One region of the Kitasatospora herbaricolor genome, then DNA from elsewhere that is predicted to be linked to it. Evidence: riboswitches for the same ligand, from Rfam matches in the RefSeq annotation. Region 1 holds a riboswitch; each other region holds the start of a gene.
The links. A riboswitch is a leader RNA that binds a small molecule or an ion and turns the genes downstream of it on or off. The one in region 1 is predicted to bind cobalamin.
Positions count from the first base shown of each region.

Region 2: it holds a riboswitch for cobalamin, as region 1 does, so the genes downstream of both, J2S46_RS36965 (acyl-CoA thioesterase) here and J2S46_RS25500 (ribonucleoside-diphosphate reductase subunit alpha) in region 1, are expected to answer to the same signal.
Region 3: it holds a riboswitch for cobalamin, as region 1 does, so the genes downstream of both, J2S46_RS28845 (cobalamin biosynthesis protein) here and J2S46_RS25500 (ribonucleoside-diphosphate reductase subunit alpha) in region 1, are expected to answer to the same signal.

Region 1 covers NZ_JAUSVA010000002.1:5,747,252-5,754,100, reverse strand. The annotation lists gene J2S46_RS25510 (glycosyltransferase family 2 protein) at 1-1,007, opposite strand, end outside; gene J2S46_RS25505 (hypothetical protein) at 1,332-2,366, opposite strand; cobalamin riboswitch at 2,502-2,663, shown strand; gene J2S46_RS25500 (ribonucleoside-diphosphate reductase subunit alpha) at 2,774-5,266, shown strand; gene J2S46_RS25495 (ribonucleotide-diphosphate reductase subunit beta) at 5,314-6,309, shown strand; gene def (peptide deformylase) at 6,428-6,849, opposite strand, start outside.
Region 2 covers NZ_JAUSVA010000002.1:8,554,363-8,561,211, reverse strand. The annotation lists gene J2S46_RS36975 (amidase) at 1-586, shown strand, start outside; partial or broken gene J2S46_RS36970 (3-hydroxyacyl-CoA dehydrogenase family protein) at 970-1,089, shown strand; gene J2S46_RS36965 (acyl-CoA thioesterase) at 1,226-1,705, opposite strand; cobalamin riboswitch at 1,968-2,190, opposite strand; gene J2S46_RS36960 (hypothetical protein) at 2,519-3,781, opposite strand; gene J2S46_RS36955 (alkaline phosphatase D family protein) at 3,774-5,315, opposite strand; gene J2S46_RS36950 (GNAT family N-acetyltransferase) at 5,864-6,169, shown strand; gene J2S46_RS36945 (OsmC family protein) at 6,166-6,651, shown strand; gene J2S46_RS36940 (pirin family protein) at 6,648-6,849, shown strand, end outside.
Region 3 covers NZ_JAUSVA010000002.1:6,560,018-6,566,866, reverse strand. The annotation lists gene J2S46_RS28860 (hypothetical protein) at 1-804, opposite strand, end outside; gene J2S46_RS28855 (alpha/beta hydrolase family protein) at 1,101-2,216, opposite strand; gene J2S46_RS28850 (helix-turn-helix domain-containing protein) at 2,440-3,150, opposite strand; cobalamin riboswitch at 3,492-3,624, shown strand; gene J2S46_RS28845 (cobalamin biosynthesis protein) at 3,750-4,733, shown strand; gene J2S46_RS28840 (cobyric acid synthase) at 4,730-6,229, shown strand; gene J2S46_RS28835 (putative cobaltochelatase) at 6,282-6,849, shown strand, end outside.

The sequences.
Region 1 (6,849 bases):
AAGGCGCCCGCGGTGTCCGGGCAGACGCCGGTGGAGAGCGCCACCGGGATGTACTGCAGGTCCCAGCCGAGACCGCGCAGGTCGAAGCCGGTGTGCACGTCCTCGGAGTGCGCGATGAGCGTGGTGCCGCCGTTCTCGGCCAGCGCCTCGCGCCGGTACACGGCGCAACTGCCGACGCAGATCGCGCCGTTGTTGCGCTGCCGGGCCACCTGCACCGAGCGGTAGAACAGCTCCTGGATGGCGCCCGCGCCGCGCTCGATCCAGTTCTGCGAGTCCAGGACGCGGAAGAACTGCGGCGACTGGACGATGCCCAGCTTCGGGTCCCGGTCCATGTACGGCAGGACCTCGTCCAGCAGGTCGTGGCGGGGCGCGAAGTCGGCGTCCAGGATCAGGATGTACTCGCCGTCCGAGCGGTCGAACCCGTAGTGCAGGTTGCCCGCCTTCTTGAACCAGCCGCGGTTCTCCCGGACGCCGTAGCGGAACCCGAAGTCGGCGGCCATCGCCTCCACCGCCGGGCTGGCCGCGTCGTCCAGGACGTACGGCATGACCAGACCGGGGTAGTGCTCGGCGAGCTTGCGGACGTGGGTCCAGGTGTTGTGCAGGGTCTCGATCGGCTCGCCGCAGACCGGCAGGAACACGTCGACGGTCGGGTACTCGGCCGGGGTCCACTTGCGGACCAGCCGGCGGTGCTCCTTGAGGTCGAAGTTCGGCGTGAAGCTGTTCACCCGCAGGGAGACCAGGTAGTACACGACGGTGAAGACGAGGAACGGCACGCAGAGCCAGAACCACGAGCCGACCCGGAAGAGCTCGACCTGGCTGATCACCAGGCAGACGAAGCTGATCACCGAGCAGAGCGTCAGCACCCACTGGTTGCGGACGGTGTAGTTGTACTTCTCCTGGGCGTTCGGGGGTGCCGGGAGCAGCAGGCCCGAGACGGGCTCCGACGCGTTCCGGCGGCGGCCGGACGACTTGCGTCTTCTGCTGGGCGCACTGGTCGCGGTGCTCACCGCGCGGTACCTCCTGGTAGCTGCGTTCCGCGTGCCGGAGCGAACTGACCATGCAGCAACTGTCCCCCGGGGCACCACACCTTATCGGACGCGCGTTCGCGGCCTGTTACGGCCGTCGTGAACAGGACGTCACGAACGGTCCGGCACGAACGGCCCGGTGCCCCCGGGCCCGGACGGCCCGTCACCCGCGACCGGCACCGGGGCGCGGGTCACCGGCCGGATCCGACCGGATCGGGCCAGGCCAGGCCGGGCAGGGGCCGGGCAAGGCGAGGGCCAGGCCAGGGTAGGGGTAGCCCGCCACCCCACGTCCGCGCGCGGAGGTACTCAGCCGGCGGTGGCCGCCGGCTTGGCCCGGCCCAGCAGGACCTCCTTGGCGCGGTCCGCGAGCGGGCTCGCCGCCGCGGCCGCCGCCGGATCGGCCTGGTCCGGCGTCTGCTTGAGCGAACCGGCGACGGTGAAGTACCCGAAGCGGCCCACCGCGGCGTGCGTCTCGGCGCAGCCCGACTTGTCGGTGACGCAGAAGGTGGCGACCCCGGGGCCGGACAGGCCCTGGACCAGGCCCGCGTGCCGGCCGAGCGCCTTGTCGGCGCCCGCCTTGTTGTCGAAGACGGCGATGCCGACCGTGACGGCGCTCTCCCCGGACACGTAGGTGGCCCGGACCAGCGAACGGCAGGCGTCGTCGCCGAGGGCGAGCCCGAGCCCGCCGGTGGTCGCCTTGGAACAGGGCGAGGTCGACCCGGTGACCATCCGGGTCCAGACCTTGCCGTCGATGGTGCGGGTCTGGTCGGGGAAGAGCGTCGCGGCGTCGACCGGGGCCTTGTCCGTCGAGGCGTCGGAGATCAGCGGCAGCGCCTGCTCCAGCGGCAGGCCGGTCGAGGCGGCCGGCTTCGGGTTCGGCTTGTTGCCGCCGCCGCCCTTGCCGGAGATGACCACGCCGGCGGCCACCACGCCGCCGACGAGCACCACGGCCAGCACCGCGGCGCCGATCCACAGCCGGCGGCGCTTGCGGGACTCGTTCTCGTGCTGGTCGGCCAGCTGGGTCCAGTTCGGCTCGGCCTGGAACGGCTGCGGCGCGGGCTGCCACTGCGGCGGCGGCGCCTGCTGCGGACCGGGCTGGGGGGCGAACGGCTGCTGCGGCTGGTGCTGCTGCGGGATCGGCGGGGGAACCGGCTGGCCCTGCGGCGGGAGCTGCTGCGCGGGCTGGCTGTACGGCACCGGGGGCGGGCCGAAACCACCCGGAGCCGGCGGGACGGGCTGCTGCCCCTGCGGCGGCTGCCCCGGTGCCCCCGGCTGCTGACCCTGGACCGGCTGTGCGGGCTGACGCGTCCAGTCGGACGGTACGCCCGTTCCCTCGCTCATGAGGCGAGATCGTAAAGCATGGTGCGCGCGGCAGGGCTGTCCGGTAATCAATCCGTTCCCAAATCCGGGCCCGGCACCCTCCCCCTTGCCTGCTCCGTGAGCCGACGACTGGTCGCCCGACACGCCACAGTGCACAACATGTGGTGCTTCATCGGGCTGGCGCCACTAGATGTATGCTCACTCCTGCTGTCGAACGCAGGGGAACCCGGTGCGAGTCCGGGACTGCCCCGCAGCGGTGAGCGGGCTGCCCGACCGGGCCACGCGAGTCCGATGACCTGCCGACGGTGTGCCACAGGGCTTCCCCGCAGTCGCCATGCAGCACAGCAGTATCGTCCGGGCCTCGCGGGTGGGCCGGGGGGTGGTTCGCGCGCGCCGTGAGGTGTTCCGCGCTGCCCTCCCCTGCGCCCATGCGGCCCGGCAGCCCCCTCGCCGACCGCCGCCGCCAGGAGAGAAGCGCCTTGACCACCGCTGCCTCAGTCACCCTGCCCGCCCAGGGTTCCAGCCCCGCCGCCCCGTCCGACCCGACGGTGTCCGACCCCGGTGGAGCGCTCCTGCGCCTCCTGACCGACCGCAGCGTCGACCTGCCCCAGGTCGACCCCGGCCACGTCGCCGCCGCCGCCCTGCGCGGCCGGCACGCCGGCTCCGACTTCGCGGAGCTGCGCGGGCTGGCCGTCGAGGCCGCCGCGTCGATGATCGCCGAGGACCCGCAGTACTCGAAGCTCGCGGCCCGGCTGCTCGCCCTGGAGATCCAGGACGAGGCCGTCGGCCAGGGCGCCGTCTCCTTCTCCGCCTCGATCACCGTCGGCCACGCCGAGGGCCTGATCGGCGACACCACCGCCGCGTTCGTGGCCAAGCACGCCGACGCGCTGGACGCCCTGATCGACCAGAAGGGCGACGACCGCTTCGAGTACTTCGGCCTGCGCACCGTGCAGTCCCGGTACCTGCTGCGCCACCCGATCACCCGCAAGGTGATCGAGACCCCGCAGCACTTCCTGCTCCGCGTCGCCAGCGGCCTGGCGGTCGGCGACGACGAGCAGTCGGTCCGCGAGGTCGCCGAGCTGTACGCGCTGATGAGCGCGCTCTCCTACCTGCCGTCCTCGCCGACGCTGTTCAACTCCGGCACCAAGCACCCGCAGATGTCGTCCTGCTACCTGCTGGACTCGCCGCTGGACAACCTGGACTCGATCTACTCGCGCTACGCGCAGATCGCCCGGCTCTCCAAGCACGCCGGCGGCATCGGCCTCTCCTACAGCCGGATCCGCTCGCGCGGCTCGCTGATCCGCGGCACCAACGGCAAGTCCAACGGCATCGTGCCGTTCCTGCGCACCCTGGACTCCTCGGTGGCGGCGGTCAACCAGGGCGGCCGGCGCAAGGGCGCGGCCTGCGTCTACCTGGAGACCTGGCACGCGGACATCGAGGAGTTCCTGGAGCTCCGCGACAACACCGGCGAGGAGGCCCGCCGCACCCACAACCTGAACCTCGCCCACTGGATCCCGGACGAGTTCATGCGCCGGGTCAACGCGGGCGGCGACTGGTCGCTGTTCTCCCCCGCCGACGTGCCCGAGCTGGTCGACCTGTGGGGCGCCGACTTCGACGAGGCGTACCTGAAGGCCGAGGCGGCCGGCAAGGCCGTGCGCACCATCCCCGCGCAGACCCTGTACGCCCGGATGATGCGCACCCTGGCGCAGACCGGCAACGGCTGGATGACCTTCAAGGACGCCTCCAACCGGGCCGCCAACCAGACCGCCCTCCCCGGCCGGACCGTCCACTCCTCCAACCTCTGCACGGAGATCCTGGAGGTCACGGACGACTCCGAGACCGCGGTCTGCAACCTGGGCTCGGTCAACCTGGGCGCCCACGTGGCCCCCGGCGCCACCCCCGCCGACCTGGTGAACGCGATGGACTGGGACCGGCTGGACTCGACCGTCCGCACCGCCGTCACCTTCCTCGACCGCGTGGTGGACATCAACTTCTACCCGACCCCCGAGGCCGGCACCTCCAACTCCCGCTGGCGCCCGGTGGGCCTCGGCGTGATGGGCCTGCAGGACGTCTTCTTCAAGCTCCGCCTGGACTTCGACTCCGCCGAGGCCAAGCAGCTCTCCACGCTGATCTCCGAGCGGATCATGCTGGTCGCCTACGAGCGCTCCAGCGAGCTGGCCGAGCAGCTGGGCCGGCACGAGGCGTACGCGGAGACCCGCGCCGCCCGCGGCCAGCTGCACATCGACCACTTCGGGACCACCCCGCAGTGGACCGAGCGCTGGGACGCGCTGCGCGCCCGGATCGCCACCACCGGCCTGCGCAACTCGCTGCTCCTCGCGATCGCGCCGACCGCGACCATCGCCTCGATCGCCGGCGTGTACGAGTGCATCGAGCCGCAGGTGTCCAACCTGTTCAAGCGCGAGACCCTCTCCGGCGAGTTCCTCCAGGTCAACCCGTACCTGGTCCGCGAGCTGAAGGAGCTGGGCGTCTGGGATGCGCAGACCCGGGACGCGCTGCGCGAGGCCAACGGCTCCGTCCAGGACCTCAACTGGCTGCCCGCCGAGGTCCGCGCGCTGTACCGCACCGCCTGGGAGCTCCCGCAGCGGGCGCTGATCGACCTGGCCGCCGCCCGGCAGCCGTACATCGACCAGAGCCAGTCGCTGAACCTCTTCATGGCCGCGCCCACCATCGGCAAGCTCAGCTCGATGTACGCGTACGCCTGGAAGGTCGGCCTGAAGACCACGTACTACCTGCGTTCGCGCCCGGCCACCCGGATCGCCCAGGCAGCCACCGGCACCGCCCGCGCGGCCGCCCCGGTGCCGGTGGCGGTCACCGCGCCGACGTCCACCCTCACTCCGGAGGAGGAGGCGGCTCTCGCCTGCTCCCTGGAGAACCCCGAGTCCTGCGAGGCCTGCCAGTGAGTTCCCCCACCCCGGAGACCGACTTCGACGCGCCCGGCCGCGAGAAGATGCTCCTCGACCCCGGCTTCGAGCTGACGCTGCGTCCGATGCGGTACCCGTCGTTCTACGACCGGTACCGGGACGCGATCAAGAACACCTGGACCGTGGAGGAGGTGGACCTGCACTCCGACGTCGCCGACCTCGCCAAGCTCAGCGAGGGCGAGCGGCACATGATCGGCCGGCTGGTCGCCTTCTTCGCGACCGGCGACTCGATCGTCGCCAACAACGTGGTGCTGAGCCTCTACAAGCACATCAACTCGCCCGAGGCCCGGCTCTACCTGTCCCGGCAGCTGTTCGAGGAGGCCGTGCACGTCCAGTTCTACCTGACGCTGCTCGACACCTACCTGCCCGACCCGGACGACCGTGCGGCGGCCTTCGACGCGGTGGAGAACATCCCCTCCATCCACCAGAAGGCGCAGTTCTGCTTCAAGTACATGAACGCCGTCGACCACCTGGACTCGTTGCGGACCAAGGACGACCGGCGCGCGTTCCTGCTGAACCTGATCTGCTTCGCGGCCTGCGTCGAGGGCCTCTTCTTCTACGGCGCCTTCGCGTACGTGTACTGGTTCCGCAGCCGCGGCCTGCTGCACGGCCTGGCCACCGGCACCAACTGGGTGTTCCGCGACGAGTCCATGCACATGGACTTCGCGTTCTCCGTGGTGGACACCGTCCGCCAGGAGGAGCCGGACCTCTTCGACGACGAGATGGCCAAGCAGGTCACCGAGATGCTGGAGGAGGCCGTCGAGGCCGAGCTCCAGTTCGCCCGTGACCTGTGCGGCGAGGGCCTGCCCGGCATGAACACCGAGTCGATGCGGGAGTACCTGCAGGCCGTGGCCGACCAGCGCCTCGCGCGCCTCGGCATGCCGGTCCGCTACGGCTCCAGCAACCCGTTCGGGTTCATGGAGCTGCAGAACGTCCAGGAGCTGACCAACTTCTTCGAGCGCCGGGTCTCCGCCTACCAGGTCGCGGTCGAGGGCTCGGTCGCCTTCGACGACGACTTCTAGCCTGCCCGGTCCCCGGCCCGGGGACGGCGACGGGGCCGGTCCGCACCTCGGGTGCGGCCCGGCCCCGTCGCCGTTCCCGGGCGCCGCGGCCGGTGGCCGCCGCGCCCGGGACGGGGGGTCAGTCGTTGGGGACGGTCGCGTACTTGGGCGTCCCCTCGGCCATCTGCTTCAGCGCGTCCTTGCGGTCGCGCTTGGAGAGCCGGTCGATGTACAGCTGGCCGTACAGGTGGTCGGTCTCGTGCTGCAGGCAGCGGGCGAAGAAGCCGGTGCCCTCGACCCGGATCGCGTTGCCGTCCTTGTCCTGGCCGGTGACCGCCGCGAAGTCGGGACGGGCCAGCTCGGCGTAGGCGGTGGGGACGGACAGGCAGCCCTCGTTGCTGTCGTCCAGCACCCGGCGCCCGGCCGGGAGCTCCTCCAGCACCGGGTTGACGACGTGTCCGATGTGGCGGACGCCCTCGTCGTCCGGGCAGTCGTAGACGAAGACCTTGGCGTCGACGCCGATCTGGTTGGCCGCCAGGCCGACGCCCTCGGCCGCGTACA
Region 2 (6,849 bases), 2.8 Mb from region 1:
GTCCGCCTGGGCGTGGGACGACTTCCTGCGGGCCAACGGCGACCCGGCGCTCGCCACCCTGGCCGAGGTCGACCCCGACCGCATCTGGCCCAAGCAGCAGGGCGAACTCCCCGACCGCTACACCGGCTTCGACGACACGATCGGCGACTACCCGCGCCTGGTGCGCGAGCGCCCGTACGCGTCCTTCACCGACATGCCGCACCTCGAAGAGGGGCTGCGCGGGCTGGAGGAGACCCGCCGGGTCGACCTGGAGCTGTGGATGGACGACCTGCGCCTGGACGCGGTGGTGTTCCCCGCGGTCGCCGACGTGGGGCCCGCGGACATGGACGTCTGCGAGGCGTCCGCCGAGCTGGGCTGGCGCAACGGTGTCTGGGTCGCGAACGGCAACCTGGTGCCCCGTCACCTCGGCATCCCGACCGTGACCGTGCCGATGGGCACCATGGCGGACACCGGCATGCCCGTCGGGCTGACCTTCGCCGGCCGGGCCTACGACGACAACGCGCTGCTGGCCCTCGGCGCGGCCTTCGAGGCGACGGGCAGCCGGCGCACGGTGCCGCCGCGCACGCCGCGCCTGGCGGCGCAGTGAACTGACGGGTGTCGCGGCGCGCCGGGCGCGGGCGGACGGAGGCGGTCGGACGGAGGCGCCCGGCGGCTCGGCGCGCGGTCACGGGTGGCGGCCCGGCGGCGGGGGCACCCTCCCCCGCCGCCGGGCCGAGCAGGGGTGCCGGCCGGTCCCCTCGGGCAGGCCGGCACCACCCGAAGGGGCCGGATCCGCAGGGGGCCGGTTCTGGTCCCGGCCGCCGGAGGCCTCGACGGCACCGGGCCCGTTAATAATTCAGACCTGCACGTGGTACCGGCCGTCCTGGCACCTGGGCCCGGCCCCTCGCAAAGGCCCGAGGACGCCCGCGGCCCGGCCGGAGCGGGACGCCGGAGCGGGCCAGTGCGGCGCGCGGGCGGGCGGGGCGCCCGATGTACGACGAGTACAAGGAGCCGCTCTACGCTCCCCCGCCGATGCTCGCCCGGATGGTCGAGGCCGGACTGCTCGGCCGCAAGAGCGGGCGGGGATTCCACGCCCACCGGGCGGTGTGAGCACGGCCGCACGGCGCACTGCGCGCCCTGGTGACGGCCGGTCCGTCCGGGCCCCGGGTTCCCCTCCGGGTCAGGGCGGGGTCGGGGTCGGGGGCCCGGACGGACCTGGGTGCTGAGGGTCAGCCGGTCGGCCAGGTCAGCCGGCCGGCCCCTTCGCCCGCCGAGCGCGGCGCTCACGGGCAAGACGCTCGCGGCGCTGCTCGACGGTGCTCTCCGGGACCAGCGCCGGCACACGGTGCGGCTGCCCGTCCGCGTCGACGGCGACGAAGACCAGTTGCGCCGTCGCCACCCTCGTCACCGGCCCGGTGAGGTTCCACCGTTCCGCCGTCACCACCACCGAGACGTACATCGAGCTGCGCCCGGCGTGATCGACACGGGCCAGGACCGTCAGGAGGTCACCGGCCCGCACCGGCGCGAGGAAGGACATCTCCTCCACCGACACGGTGACCGCGGGGACACCCGCGTGCCGGCCGGCGGCCGCGGCCGCGGCGTCGTCGATCAGCTTCATCACGACGCCGCCGTGCACCGTCCCGTAGAGGTTGGTGTCGTGCTCGCTCATGATGTGGGCCAGGGTGACCGCCGAGTCCGTCGGGGTCCGGGAGACGGCAGGGGGCATCGTCACCGGGCCACCCCGCCGGTCGTCGGAGCGCCCGGCCGGATCCCGGCCGCGCCGGAGCCGGCGGACCGGCCTGCCGTCGCCCCGCTGTCCGGGCCTCGACGGTTCACGGCCCCGGGGGCACCCGGCCACTCGGTCTGCTGCACGGAACTCTCCTTCGCGAGTTCAGGAGACCCCGGGTACGCGCAGGAGCGGGAGGTGCGCGTGCGCGTCCCTCCCCGCCGCCGACCCGCCCGCGGGGTCCGGTGGGACCACGGACCGTGGCGGTCCGCGGGCAGCGGCAGGTCTTCGGACTCGCGGGCGCGCCCACCCCTGTGAAGGGCGGACTCCTACTGGCCGTCGCTTCCCGGGCCGCCTTGGCCCAGTGCGTATGACGGCGGTCGTTCCCGCTCACCGCTGCGGGGCAGTCCCGGATTCCCACCGGGTTCCCTCTTGCGACGCGCCTGCCTGGCGGACAGGGCGAACCAGCTGCGCAGGCCACTCTACGGTCGTCGCCGCAGATCAGAAGCACCGGGGCAGGGCCACCGGGCCGGCCCCTGCACGAGCGTCCTCCCTCGGCCGTAGCACAATCCTGAAGCCGGCGTGCCGCGCGAGCGCTTGCGGACACCTGGGCTGCGCGCGGGCTCTTGACATCCCTTCAGCACTGGCCGCGGTCGAGCAGGGGCCCACCCCCGGACCCGGACGCCCGCCGGGCCACCCTGTGGAGGTGGTCCGACAGGGGTACCGGAGAACCGCGTTCCCGCGCGGTTCCGGACCCGCCTGCCGGATCTCCCGACCGGGCGGCCCGGCGGACGTCCGTGGATCGAGCGGACGTCACCAGTCCGAGTTGGTCGCCCCCAGACTCAGCAGGACCTGGTCGAAGCTGTTGCCGTCGTTGTCATCGGTGTACGAGATCGCGAGTGCACCGAACGGGGAGGAGGCCACCGCGGCCTGCTCCTGCCGACCGGTCGTGACCTGACTGACGGACTGGGCCGGCAGCCGGCCGGCGAAGGTGCCGTCCGGGTTGAGGCCCCGGGCCCGGACCGCCGGATCGGTGCCGGCGACGCTCCAGCCGACCACGGCGTCGCGCTGGTCGTCGATGCCGACGGTGGGGTTGCCGGCTCCGGGTCCGGCGGAGATCTCGACCTCGGCCGAGCCGGCGGTACCGGCGGCGGTGAACGACCGGGCCCAGACACCGCGGGTACCGGTGTGGTCGGACTCCCATGCCACGGCGAAGTCGCCGTTGAAGTCGGCGGCCACGGCCGGACGCTGCTGCTGGCCGCCGGCGAAACTGTTGGCGCTGCGGCGGGTGAGTGCGACCGCCCCGTTCGCCTTGGCCAGCTTCACCAGACCGATCTGGTAGGAGCCGTTGTTGTCGGTGTCGTCGTCCCAGACGACGACGGCGTCGCCCGAGGCGGAGGTCGCGACGTCGGGGTTGTGGTGCGCGCCGCCGGTCGCGTTGACCGTCACCTCGTAGGCCTTGGTCGTGGTCCCGGTGAACCCGGCCGCCTTCACCGTCGCGGCCGCGGTGCCCTGGATGTCCTCCCACACCACGGAGAACGCCACCGCGCCGGTGCTGCCCGGCGCGCCGTCCGGGTCGACCGCGACGCGCGGATGGATCTGCTGGCCGTCGGAGTTCGCGTTGGCCCGACCGGAGCCGAGGACCGCACCGGCCGGGGAGAGCACCCGGTAGACGATGTTGTAGAACCCGTTGCCGTCCGGGTCCTCCGCCCACACGACGACGGCGTTGCCGCGGTCGTCGAGGCCCACGTCGGGCTGGAGGTGCCGCCAGGCCACCCCCGCCGTCCCGCCGGCCGAGAGCTTCGACTCGTAGGCGGAGACGCCGTTGCGGAACATCCGCACCCACACGTCACTGTGCGCGTCGTCGGCCGGGGCGGTCGAGTCGCGGTCGTCCTCCCAGACCACCGCGACGTCGCCGAGGCGGTTGGCCGCGATCGAGGAGGTGTCCTGGTCACCGGTGGAGTCGCTGTTCGCGGTCACCCAGGACGAGGGCCCGGCCGCCGAGGCCGGGGCGACCATGGCGAGGGCCGCGGCGAATCCGGCGACGACCGCGCCGAGTACGGAGAGTTTACGCATCGGCCAACCCCGGCTGTCCGTCGTGGATGACAAAGGTCCGGGCGGTGGTCGCCGCCGCGCCGTGCTCGGTCACCGTCGCCACCGACCTGAAGTCGGCGGTGATTTGCGCCGGCGTGACGTGCGTGCGGACGTAGCCGCGCTGGTTGGAGTAGAAGCGCAGGTGCGGATTGAGCGATCCGTTGGGGATCGTCGTGGTGGCGCTTCCGTTGCCGCCGCTGGTGATGGATGTGCAGACCAGCTCGGAGCCGATCGTCGCCGAGGACGGGTCGGCGTAGTCGGCCTTCAGGTCGTTGCCCCAGGACGCGTGCACGTCGCCGGTGAGGACGACGGGGTTGCGCACGGCCCGGTCGATGATGCCCTGCTGGATCCGCGTCCGGCTGGCCCGGTACCCGTCCCAGGCGTCCATGTTCATCGCGCCCGCGGAGTTGACGTTGCGGGCGAAGAAGACCTGCTGGCCGATGAGGTCCCAGGTGCTCAGGTGCTGGCCGAGTCCGTCGAGCAGCCACGCCTCCTGGGCCGCGCCGGTGATCGAACGGTTCGCCAGGTCGGCGTCGGCGCAGACCTTCGTCCCGTCGCCGCAGGCCTGGTCGTCGCGGAACTGGCGGGTGTCGAGCATGTGGAAGGTGGCGAGGGTGCCCCAGCGGACCCGGCGGTAGAGCTGGATGCTGTTGCCGGACGGCGTCGCCGCGGCCCGCAGCGGCATGTTCTCGAAGTACGCCTGGTACGCGGCGGTGCGTCGCGCCGTCCACTGCGCGGCCGTCAGCACGGGGCTGCTGTCGGCGCGCACCATGTCGGCGTAGTTGTTCTCCACCTCGTGGTCGTCCGGCACCACCAGCCACGGCGCGATCGCGTGCGCGGCCTGGAGGTCCGGGTCGGTGCGGTAGAGCGCGTAGCGGCGGCGGTAGTCGGCCAGCGACACGATCTCGCTGCCGAGGTGCTGGCGCACCCCGCCGGTGCCGGCGCCGCCCTCGTAGATGTAGTCGCCCAGGTGCAGGATCAGGTCGGGGCGGTCGTCGGCCATCCGCCGGTAGGCGGTGTAGTAGCCGCTCTCGTAGTGGGCGCACGAGGCGAAGGCCATCGTGAAGTCACGCCCGACCGTGTTCTGCGCCGGTGCGGTGCGGGTCCGGCCCACCGAGGAGATGAACCCCTGGGCCCGGAACCGGTAGTAGTACTCCGAGTCCGGGGCGAGTCCACCCGCCAGCACGTGCACGGAGTGGGCCTGCGCGTAGCGGGCGGTGACCGTACCGGAGCTGACGAGGGTGGTGAAGTTCTGGTCGGTCGACAGCTGCCAGTCGACGGCGACGTCGGCGTTGGGCATGCCGCCCTGGCCGTCCGCGTTGGTCGGGGTCGGAGCCAGACGCGTCCAGAGCACCACGCTGTTGTCGTCCGGCTCCCCGGAGGCGACGCCGAGCGTGAAGGGGAAGGGCGTGGTGGCGGCGGCCGACGGCTGAGCCGTCGCCCCGACCTGGAGTGCGGCGGCGCCCGCGGTGGTGAGCCCGCCTAAGATGAAGATGCGGCGACTGAGGTTTCTCATGGCCGCCCATGCTCGCGGATCCAGGTGAACTTCCGCCCTTGCGGCGGGGGCGGTCAAGTGAAGGTGCAGCGGCGCGAGTTGGTCGGTTTCTGCTCGGTGCCGTGCTCCTCCGGGTGACGTAGGGGGCCGGGGGCCGAGACGACGAACGTGGCGTGTCGAGGGTCGATGCGGCGCCGGGCACCGGGCGGTTCGGCACAGCCGGCGGTGTCGCGAGCGCGGGCGGGCGCGGGCTGGGGGCGACTGCCGTCGTGACGGAGGCCCCGTCGCCCCGGGTTTCGCGGATCGCGGCGCGGACTCCGTTGCCCTGGGAGTGAGTTCGCGGACTCCGACCCCGGCGACGAGCCGGCCGGAAGCCCTGGTCGACGGACAGCCCACCACCTTCGGCGGGTGGCCGACGTCAAGGGACCGCTCGATCGCCTGGTCCGACGGGACCCGCACGCACCAGCCGGCGCCCGCGCCAGCCGCCTTCCTTGATCGATAACTTGTTGAATGCTAAATTAACCTCGATGGCGGGCCGGACGCCCGCCACCCACGACCCTGGAGGAACGATGACGACCACCGTCACGGACAACCCCGACCGTTCGCGGTTCGAGATCACGGAGGACGGCGAACTCGCCGGCTTCGCCGAGTACTTCCGGCACGAGAACGAACTGGCCTTCATCCACACCGAGATCGACCCCGCGTTCGCGGGGCGCGGTCTCGCCGGCGTGCTGGCCCGCGCCGCCCTCGACGCCGCCCGGGAGCGGGGCGCGGACGTGCTCCCGTACTGCCCCTTCATCCGCGGCTGGCTGACCAAGCACCCGGACTACGTCGACCTGGTCCCCCAGGCCCAGCGCACCCGCTTCGGCCTGTGACCGCCGCCCCGGCCGCCCCCGGCGCGGCCGCCGACTCCCCCGACACCACCACCGCCGCACCGGAGTTCGTCCGGTCCGCCGCCGTCCTGGCCACCAGCACGGGCGAGGACTACCGCGTGGACATCCGCTCCGGCCGGCACCACCTGACCGCCGACGAGCCGGCCTCGGCCGGCGGCGGCGACACCGCCACCACGCCGGTCGGCCTGCTGCTGTCCGCGCTCGGCTCCTGCACCGCGATCACGCTGCGGATGTACGCGCAGCGCAAGCAGTGGCCGCTGGAGACCGTCCGGGTGCACCTGGGCTACGAGAAGGGATCCGACCGGTCGGCGCGCATCACCCGCCGCATCGACCTGGTCGGCGATCTGGACGAGGCGCAGCGCGCCCGGCTCCTGGACATCGCCGAACGGACGCCCGTCACCCTGGCCGTGGCCGGCGCCACGCCCGTGGTCGCGGCCCGCAGCAAGGGAGCCGATCAGGCATGAGCGAGTCCGACCGGAGGGCCCCAGTCGTGCGCGGCGGGCGGGAACGGGTGCCGGGCGGGCCCGTCAGGGAGTTGCTGGCGCCCCGTGAGACCGCGCTGGGCGGCAGCACCGTCGTGCGCCGGCTGCTGCCGAACCTCGGCCGGCGGATGGTCGGCGCCTGGTGCTTCGTCGACCACTACGGGCCGGACGACATCGCCG
Region 3 (6,849 bases), 810 kb from region 1:
CAGCACGGCGGCGACGTCGGAGGGCGCCGCCGGGGTGTCCACCTGGGGCTCCCGGCAGGTGCCGCGGACGGCCGAGACCGCGGAGGCCGCGTGCGGGACGGGCGACAGCGACAGCAGGCCGGTGCCGGCCCCCATCCGGCGCTCGTCCAGGCCGCGGCGCAGCAGCTCCATCAGCTCGCCGTCGGAGACCGGGCCGTCCACCAGGTGGAGGAAGGAGAGCAGCTGCGGGGCCTGGTCGACCGCCTGCCCGGCGAGCACCGCGAAGACACCGCGCAGGGCGGCGGGCGGTACCGGGGCGAGCAGCGTCCAGGCGTCGAAGAGCGCGGACCAGCCGCGGACCACGGCCTCGTCGTCGTGCTCCCAGGCGTGCAGGCGCCAGCCGGGGGCGGCGCCGCCGTCGCGGGGCTCGACCAGCCCGACCAGCAGGGCCTGGCCCCAGGCCTTGGCGGCGGCGCCGACGGTCATCGCGAGCGCGCGTCCGGCGGCGCGGGCGTCCTCGGGGAGGAGTTCGCCGCGCTTGTCGACCTGCTCCAGCTCGCCGGCCCAGCGGGCGATCCGGACGGCGTCGACGAGCATCCGCCGGGCCAGCGGGGCCAGCTCGGCGGGGGCGGGGAAGCCTTCGGGTACGGGTGCGCGCCCGCGACCGGGAGCCGGTGCGGGGCCACGGCGGCGGGGTGCGCCGGGAGTGCCCGGGCGCGCACCGTCGGGACGGTGGGCCGTACCGGGCAGACGGGTCACCGTCGCGCCGGTACCGATCGTCGGCGGGAGCGGGGCATCACGGTCGCGCGGGTTCCGAGACGTCACGCCGTGCAGTCTTCCCCGTGCACGGGCGTTCTGTCACATCGAGTTCGGCGAGTCTGCGGGGAGCCGGGGCGGGGAGGGCCGCAAGATCGGGCAACAGACCCCAAACCGGGCTTGCGCACCGCAAAAATGACGTGGTCACGCCACCTATTGGATGGTGTACCCCCCGGCGAGGGGCGGCCCGGGCCGCTGCCGCCGGGTGCCTCGCACGGCGGCCCGGGCGGGCCCGGCAGGGGGCGCCGGGGCCGGTGCGGCGGCTCGGGTCACGGCGGCCGCGCGGGTCGCAGCAGCCGCCCGGGTCACAACAGCGGCGTGAGGAAGCGCCGCAGGTTCTCCTCGTACCCGTGCGGGTCGGCGTTCCACAGCGCGGCGTGCGCGGCCCCGGGCACCGGGCGCAGGCTGACCAGGTCCTCACGGCGGCCGGCCAGACGCTCGGCGGCCGGCCAGGGGGCGACCGCGTCGTCCGGGCTCTGCATCAGCAGCGTCGGCACCCGCAGGTCGGTGCCCTCGGCGAGCCGTGCGAAGCCCGCCAGGTCGACGCCGGAGCGCCCCTGGGCGGCCAGTGCCCCGAGCCCGGCCAGCGGGGCGCTGACACCCGCCCCGGCGGCCTCCCTGCGCACCGTCCTGGACCAGTCGAGCACCGGCGAGTCGAGGATCAGGCCGCTCACCGCCTCGGCCCAGGCCGAGCGGGCCGCCGTCTGGAGGGCCATGGTGGCGCCCAGCGACCAGCCGAACAGCACGACCTTGCCCGCGCCGCTGTCCAGCGCCAGCCGGACGGCCGCCTCGACGTCGCGCCACTCGGTGTCGCCGAAGTGGCCGAGCCCGTCGGGCGAGGCCGGCGCGCCCTCGTCGCCCCGGTAGGTGACGGCCAGCACCGGCAGTCGCAGGCGGTGCAGCAGCGGGACGACCGGGAGCGTCTGCTGCCGGTCCGCCCCCGGGCCGTGCACCAGCAGCACCCAGGTGCCGCGCATCCCGTCCAGGTACCAGGCGGGCAGCGGCCCGGCCTCGCCGACCGCGGCGGTCTCCAGGAAGGGCAGCCCGAGCGCGGTGGTCGGGTCCCCCAGGTGGACCCGGGGGGTCAGCCGCACCACGGTGCCGGTCTCCAGGGTGCCGGTGTCCGCCCGCTCCAGCCGGCGGGTGACGGCCTGCTGGTCGCTCTGCAGGACCTCGCCGACCACCGCGTGGCCGTCGGCCCCCCATTCCAGGGCGTAGCGGCCCGGACGGGCGGTCTCCACCGTCCGGGTGAGGGTGACCCGGCCGGCGGCCACGCCGAGCACCCGGACCGGCCGGGCGCCGGACGCGTGGTCCGCGCGGGGGTGCACCGCCCGCTCCGACACCTTGCGCCCGAGGGCCAGTACGGCCACGCCCGTACCGGCCGCGGCGGCCGCCACGACTGCTGCGGTTCCCCAACGCATATCTCGCTCCCCGCTCTGCTGCTCCCTGCCGGGCGGCCGGCCACGGCCCGGTTGGATCCGCTCCCCAGTCCACGCGTCGCGGGGCCGGGCGGCCACCGGTGCGGGGCCGTCCGGGGCACGGGCGGGGATCGGAAGCGGGCGGGCGGGGAGCCGTGCGGAGCGCGGAGGAAGGAACCCGGAAAGGGGGACGCGGAGGAAGAAAGGGGAAGGAGAGGCTCGGGGGTCAGACCGGGATCTCGGTGGGCCGCCGGGACAGCAGCTCCCAGAAGCGCTCGCCGAGCGGCCGGGTCTGCCGCGGGGGCTCGGGCTGCGCCGGGGCGGACGACCCCCAGCCGCCGGAGCCCCAGTGCGCCGTCACCTGGTACTCGTTCTGCAGGTCCGTCAGCACCGCCGCGAGCAGTTCCTTCGGCACCGGGACGATCCGCCCGACCGCCTTCACCTGGGCCTGCCAGCGCCCGTCGACGCAACGGCGCAGCCGCTGGTCCAGCTCCTCCCCACGGCCGAGGACGGCCACCACCTCCCGCAGCGTCATCCCGAGCACCTGGGCGAGCGCGTACGTCCGGTCCTCGTCCCCGGTCCACCGGCCGGCGTCCTCGGCGAGGTCGTAGGCGCGCGGCGACAGGCCGATCCGGCGGGCGGCCTCGTCCCGGCCGAGCTCCCGGGCCACCCGGAAGTCGCGCAGGCAGGCCGGCCGGGCTCCCATCAACTGGGCGGGCGGGCACCACAGGGCGCGGGCGAGGGCGATGAACTCCTCCTCGGAGGGCCGGATCTCCCCCGTCTCCCAGCCGATCACGTGGGCCGGCAGCAGCCGGACCCCGTGCGCGGCCATCCCCTCCGCCACTTGATGAGGGGTCAGGCCCAGCCCGGCGCGGTGCGCCCTGGCCGCCATGGGCGAGAAGGGCACCGGCGTCACGGAGGGCTGTCTGGATCGCATGAGCAACGACCGTACGGGCCGGGCCCGGACGGCCCCAGACGCCGAACGCACGAAGCGCAGGTCAGGCCCCCGGTGGGCGACTGGCGGATCGTACAGATCAGTGCCGCCCGACGGGCGCGCTACTCGGAGGTAATGACGGTTTCCTCCAAGGCGCACCGCTACGCGGGTAGCGCGACCCTGGCCTGCGCCGCTCGCGGACGGCCGGCCCGGCGCCCGGGGTGCGTCGTCCGCGCGCCGCGCACGGCGCACGCGGGCCGCGCGTGTGACCAAACCCTCGGTGGCCTTGGTTGACTCCCGGTTCGGCCGCGTGATGGGATCCATCAGCCAAACGGAGGCATGCAGAGGAAGCCGGTGCGAATCCGGCGCGGTCCCGCCACTGTCACCGGGGAGCACGCTCGAACCATGGTCACGGCGGTCCGTCAGAAGCCCGCGGGAAGGCCCGAGGGTGTGTCCGACCCGGAAGCCAGGAGACTCTCGCCCCCGGTACGTCGAGCCAGGGCGCGGACCCTGAGTGAGGACACGCACGCCATGCAGGCTGCCCGGGCCGTCCACCGGCCACCGTCGAACCGAGCCCGCCGCCGTACCGCCGCGCACCTGCCGTGCGCGGGCTGACCCGCGGCGCAGCCTTCGCCCTGGGCGCCGTCGCCGGACACCTGGCCGACGCCCGCTTCGCCGACCCGCGACGCGGTCACCCGGTGGCCGCCTTCGGCACCGCCGCCGGCCGCCTGGAACGGCTGCTCTGGCGCGACCGGCGGGCCGCCGGCGCGGCGTACACCGCGCTCTGCGTGGGCACCGTCGCGACCGTCGCCACGCTCGCCGACCGCACCCTGGGACGCTCGCCGGCAGGCAGGGCGGCGCTGGCCGCCGCCGCGACCTGGACGGTGCTCGGCGGCACCTCGCTCATCCGGGAGGCCGGGACCGTCGGGCGCTCGCTCTCGGCGGGGGACCTCACCGCCGCCCGGGAGCGGCTGCCGCACCTGTGCGGGCGCGACCCGAGCGCGCTGGACGAGCAGCAGATCGCCCGGGCGGTGGTGGAGTCCGTCGCCGAGAACACCGCCGACGCGGTGGTGAACGCCCTGGTCTGGGGAGCGCTGGCCGGCACCCCCGGCCTGCTCGCCTTCCGGGCCGTCAACACCCTGGACGCGATGGTCGGGCACCGCTCGCCCCGCTACGTCCGCTTCGGCTGGGCCTCGGCCCGGCTGGACGACGTGGCCGGCTGGCCCGGCGCCCGGCTCACCGCGCTGCTGACCGTCCTGGCCGCGCCCCGGCCCGCCACCGCCTGGCGGGTCTGGCACCGCGACGGCGCGGCCCACCCCAGCCCCAACGCCGGCCGGGCCGAGGCCGCCTTCGCCGGCGCGCTGGGCGTGCGCCTCGGCGGCACCCTGGCCTACGGCGAGAGGGTCGAGCACCGGCCGGTACTGGGCCGCGAACTGCCCCCGGTCGGGGTGGCCGACATCGAACGGGCCTGCCGGCTCTCCCGCCGGGTCGGGCTGCTCGCGCTCGGCGTCACCGCCGCCGGGCACGCCCTCCTGCACGGCGCGGGCCGGGGCCTCACACGTCAACGGAAGGGTGGCCGCAATTGAGCGGGGCACTGCTGGTCGCCGGAACGACCTCGGACGCCGGCAAGAGCGTGGTCACGGCCGGGATCTGCCGCTGGCTGGCCCGACAGGGCGTCAAGGTCGCGCCCTTCAAGGCGCAGAACATGTCGCTGAACTCCTTCGTCACCGCCGACGGCGCCGAGATCGGCCGCGCCCAGGCGATGCAGGCGCAGGCCGCCCGGGTCGAGCCGGAGGCGGCGATGAACCCGGTGCTGCTCAAGCCCGGCGCGGACGGCCGCAGCCAGGTGGTGCTGCTCGGACGGGCGGTCGCCGAGGTCGGCGCGCTGGACTACCGCGAGCGCAAGCCCGTCCTGCTGGAGAAGTCCCTGGAGTGCCTGGCCGACCTGCGGCGCCGCTACGACGTGGTGGTGTGCGAGGGCGCCGGCTCACCCGCCGAGATCAACCTGCGGGACCGCGACATCGCCAACATGGGCCTGGCCACGGCTGCCGCCCTGCCCGTGGTGGTGGTCGGCGACATCGACCGGGGCGGGGTCTTCGCCGCGATGTACGGGACGCTGGCGCTGCTCTCGGCCGAGGACCAGCGGCACGTGGCCGGGTGGTTCGTGAACAAGTTCCGCGGCGACGCCCGGCTGCTGGAGCCCGGCCTGGAGATGCTGCACCGGCTGACCGGCCGTCCGGTGCTCGGCACCCTGCCGATGCTGAAGGGCCTCTGGCTGGACGCCGAGGACTCGCTCGACCTCTCCACCGTGGTCGACCGCGAGGACACGCCCGGCCCGCTCGGCGCGGACGTGCTGCGGGTGGCCGTGGTGCGGTTCCCCCGGCTGTCCAACTTCACCGACGTGGACGCGCTGGCCCAGGAGCCCGGGGTGCTGGTCCGCTGGGCCACCCGCCCCGAGGAGCTGGCCGACGCCGACCTGGTGATCCTGCCCGGCACCCGGGCCACCGTCGCCGACCTGGCCTGGCTGCGCGAGCGCGGCCTGGAGCCCGCCCTGCGGGCCAGGGCCGCCGCCGGGCTGCCGGTGCTCGGCGTCTGCGGCGGCTACCAGATGCTGACCCGCGAGATCGTCGACCGGGTGGAGTCGAAGGCCGGCGCGGTCGACGGGCTGGCGCTGCTGCCGGCGCACGTCCGGTTCGGCGCCGAGAAGGTGCTGGCCCGTCCGGTGGGCGAGGCCTTCGGACAGCGGGTCGAGGGCTACGAGATCCACCACGGCGTGGTCACCGTCGAGGGCGGCGAGCCCTTCCTGGACGGCTGCCGGACCGGGTCGGTGTGGGGGACGACCTGGCACGGCGCGCTGGAGAACGACGGGTTCCGCCGGGAGCTGCTGCGCGAGGTGGCGAAGCTGGCCGGGCGCGCCTTCGTCCCCGCGCCGGACACCTCCTTCGCCGCGGCCCGCGAGGCCCGGCTGGACCGCCTCGGCGACCTGATCGAGGAGCACGCCGACACCGGCGCGCTGTGGCGGCTGATCGAGGGCGGCGTCCCGGCCGACGGCCTGCCCTTCGTGCCGCCGGGTGCGCCGTGAAGACGTTGCCGGGTACGGATGCCGCAGGACCGGCCGAGGAGAGGGACACCCGATGACTGACGTCCGATACCCGTTCACCGCGATCGTCGGCATGGCCGACCTGCGGCTCGGGCTGCTGCTCAACGCGGTCTCGCCGGCCGTCGGCGGGGTGCTGGTCCGCGGCGAGAAGGGCACCGCGAAGTCCACCATGGTCCGCGCGCTGGCCGGCCTGCTGCCCTCGATCAGCACCGTCGAGGGCTGCCGCTTCGCCTGCGACCCCGCCGCCCCCGACCCGCAGTGCCCGGACGGCGCCCACGAGGGCCCGGCCGTCACCGACCGGGCCGCCCAACTGGTCGAACTGCCGGTCGGCGTCACCGAGGACCGGATCGTCGGCTCGCTCGACCTGGAGCGGGCGCTGTCCGAGGGCGTCAAGGCCTACGAGCCGGGGCTGCTGGCCAAGGCCCACCGCGGCGTGCTGTACATCGACGAGGTCAACCTGCTCCAGGACCACGTCGTCGACCTGCTGCTGGACGCCGCCGCGATGGGCCGCTCGTACGTCGAGCGCGAGGGCGTCTCGGTGCGGCACGCCGCCCGCTTCCTGCTGGTCGGCACGATGAACCCGGAGGAGGGCGAACTGCGGC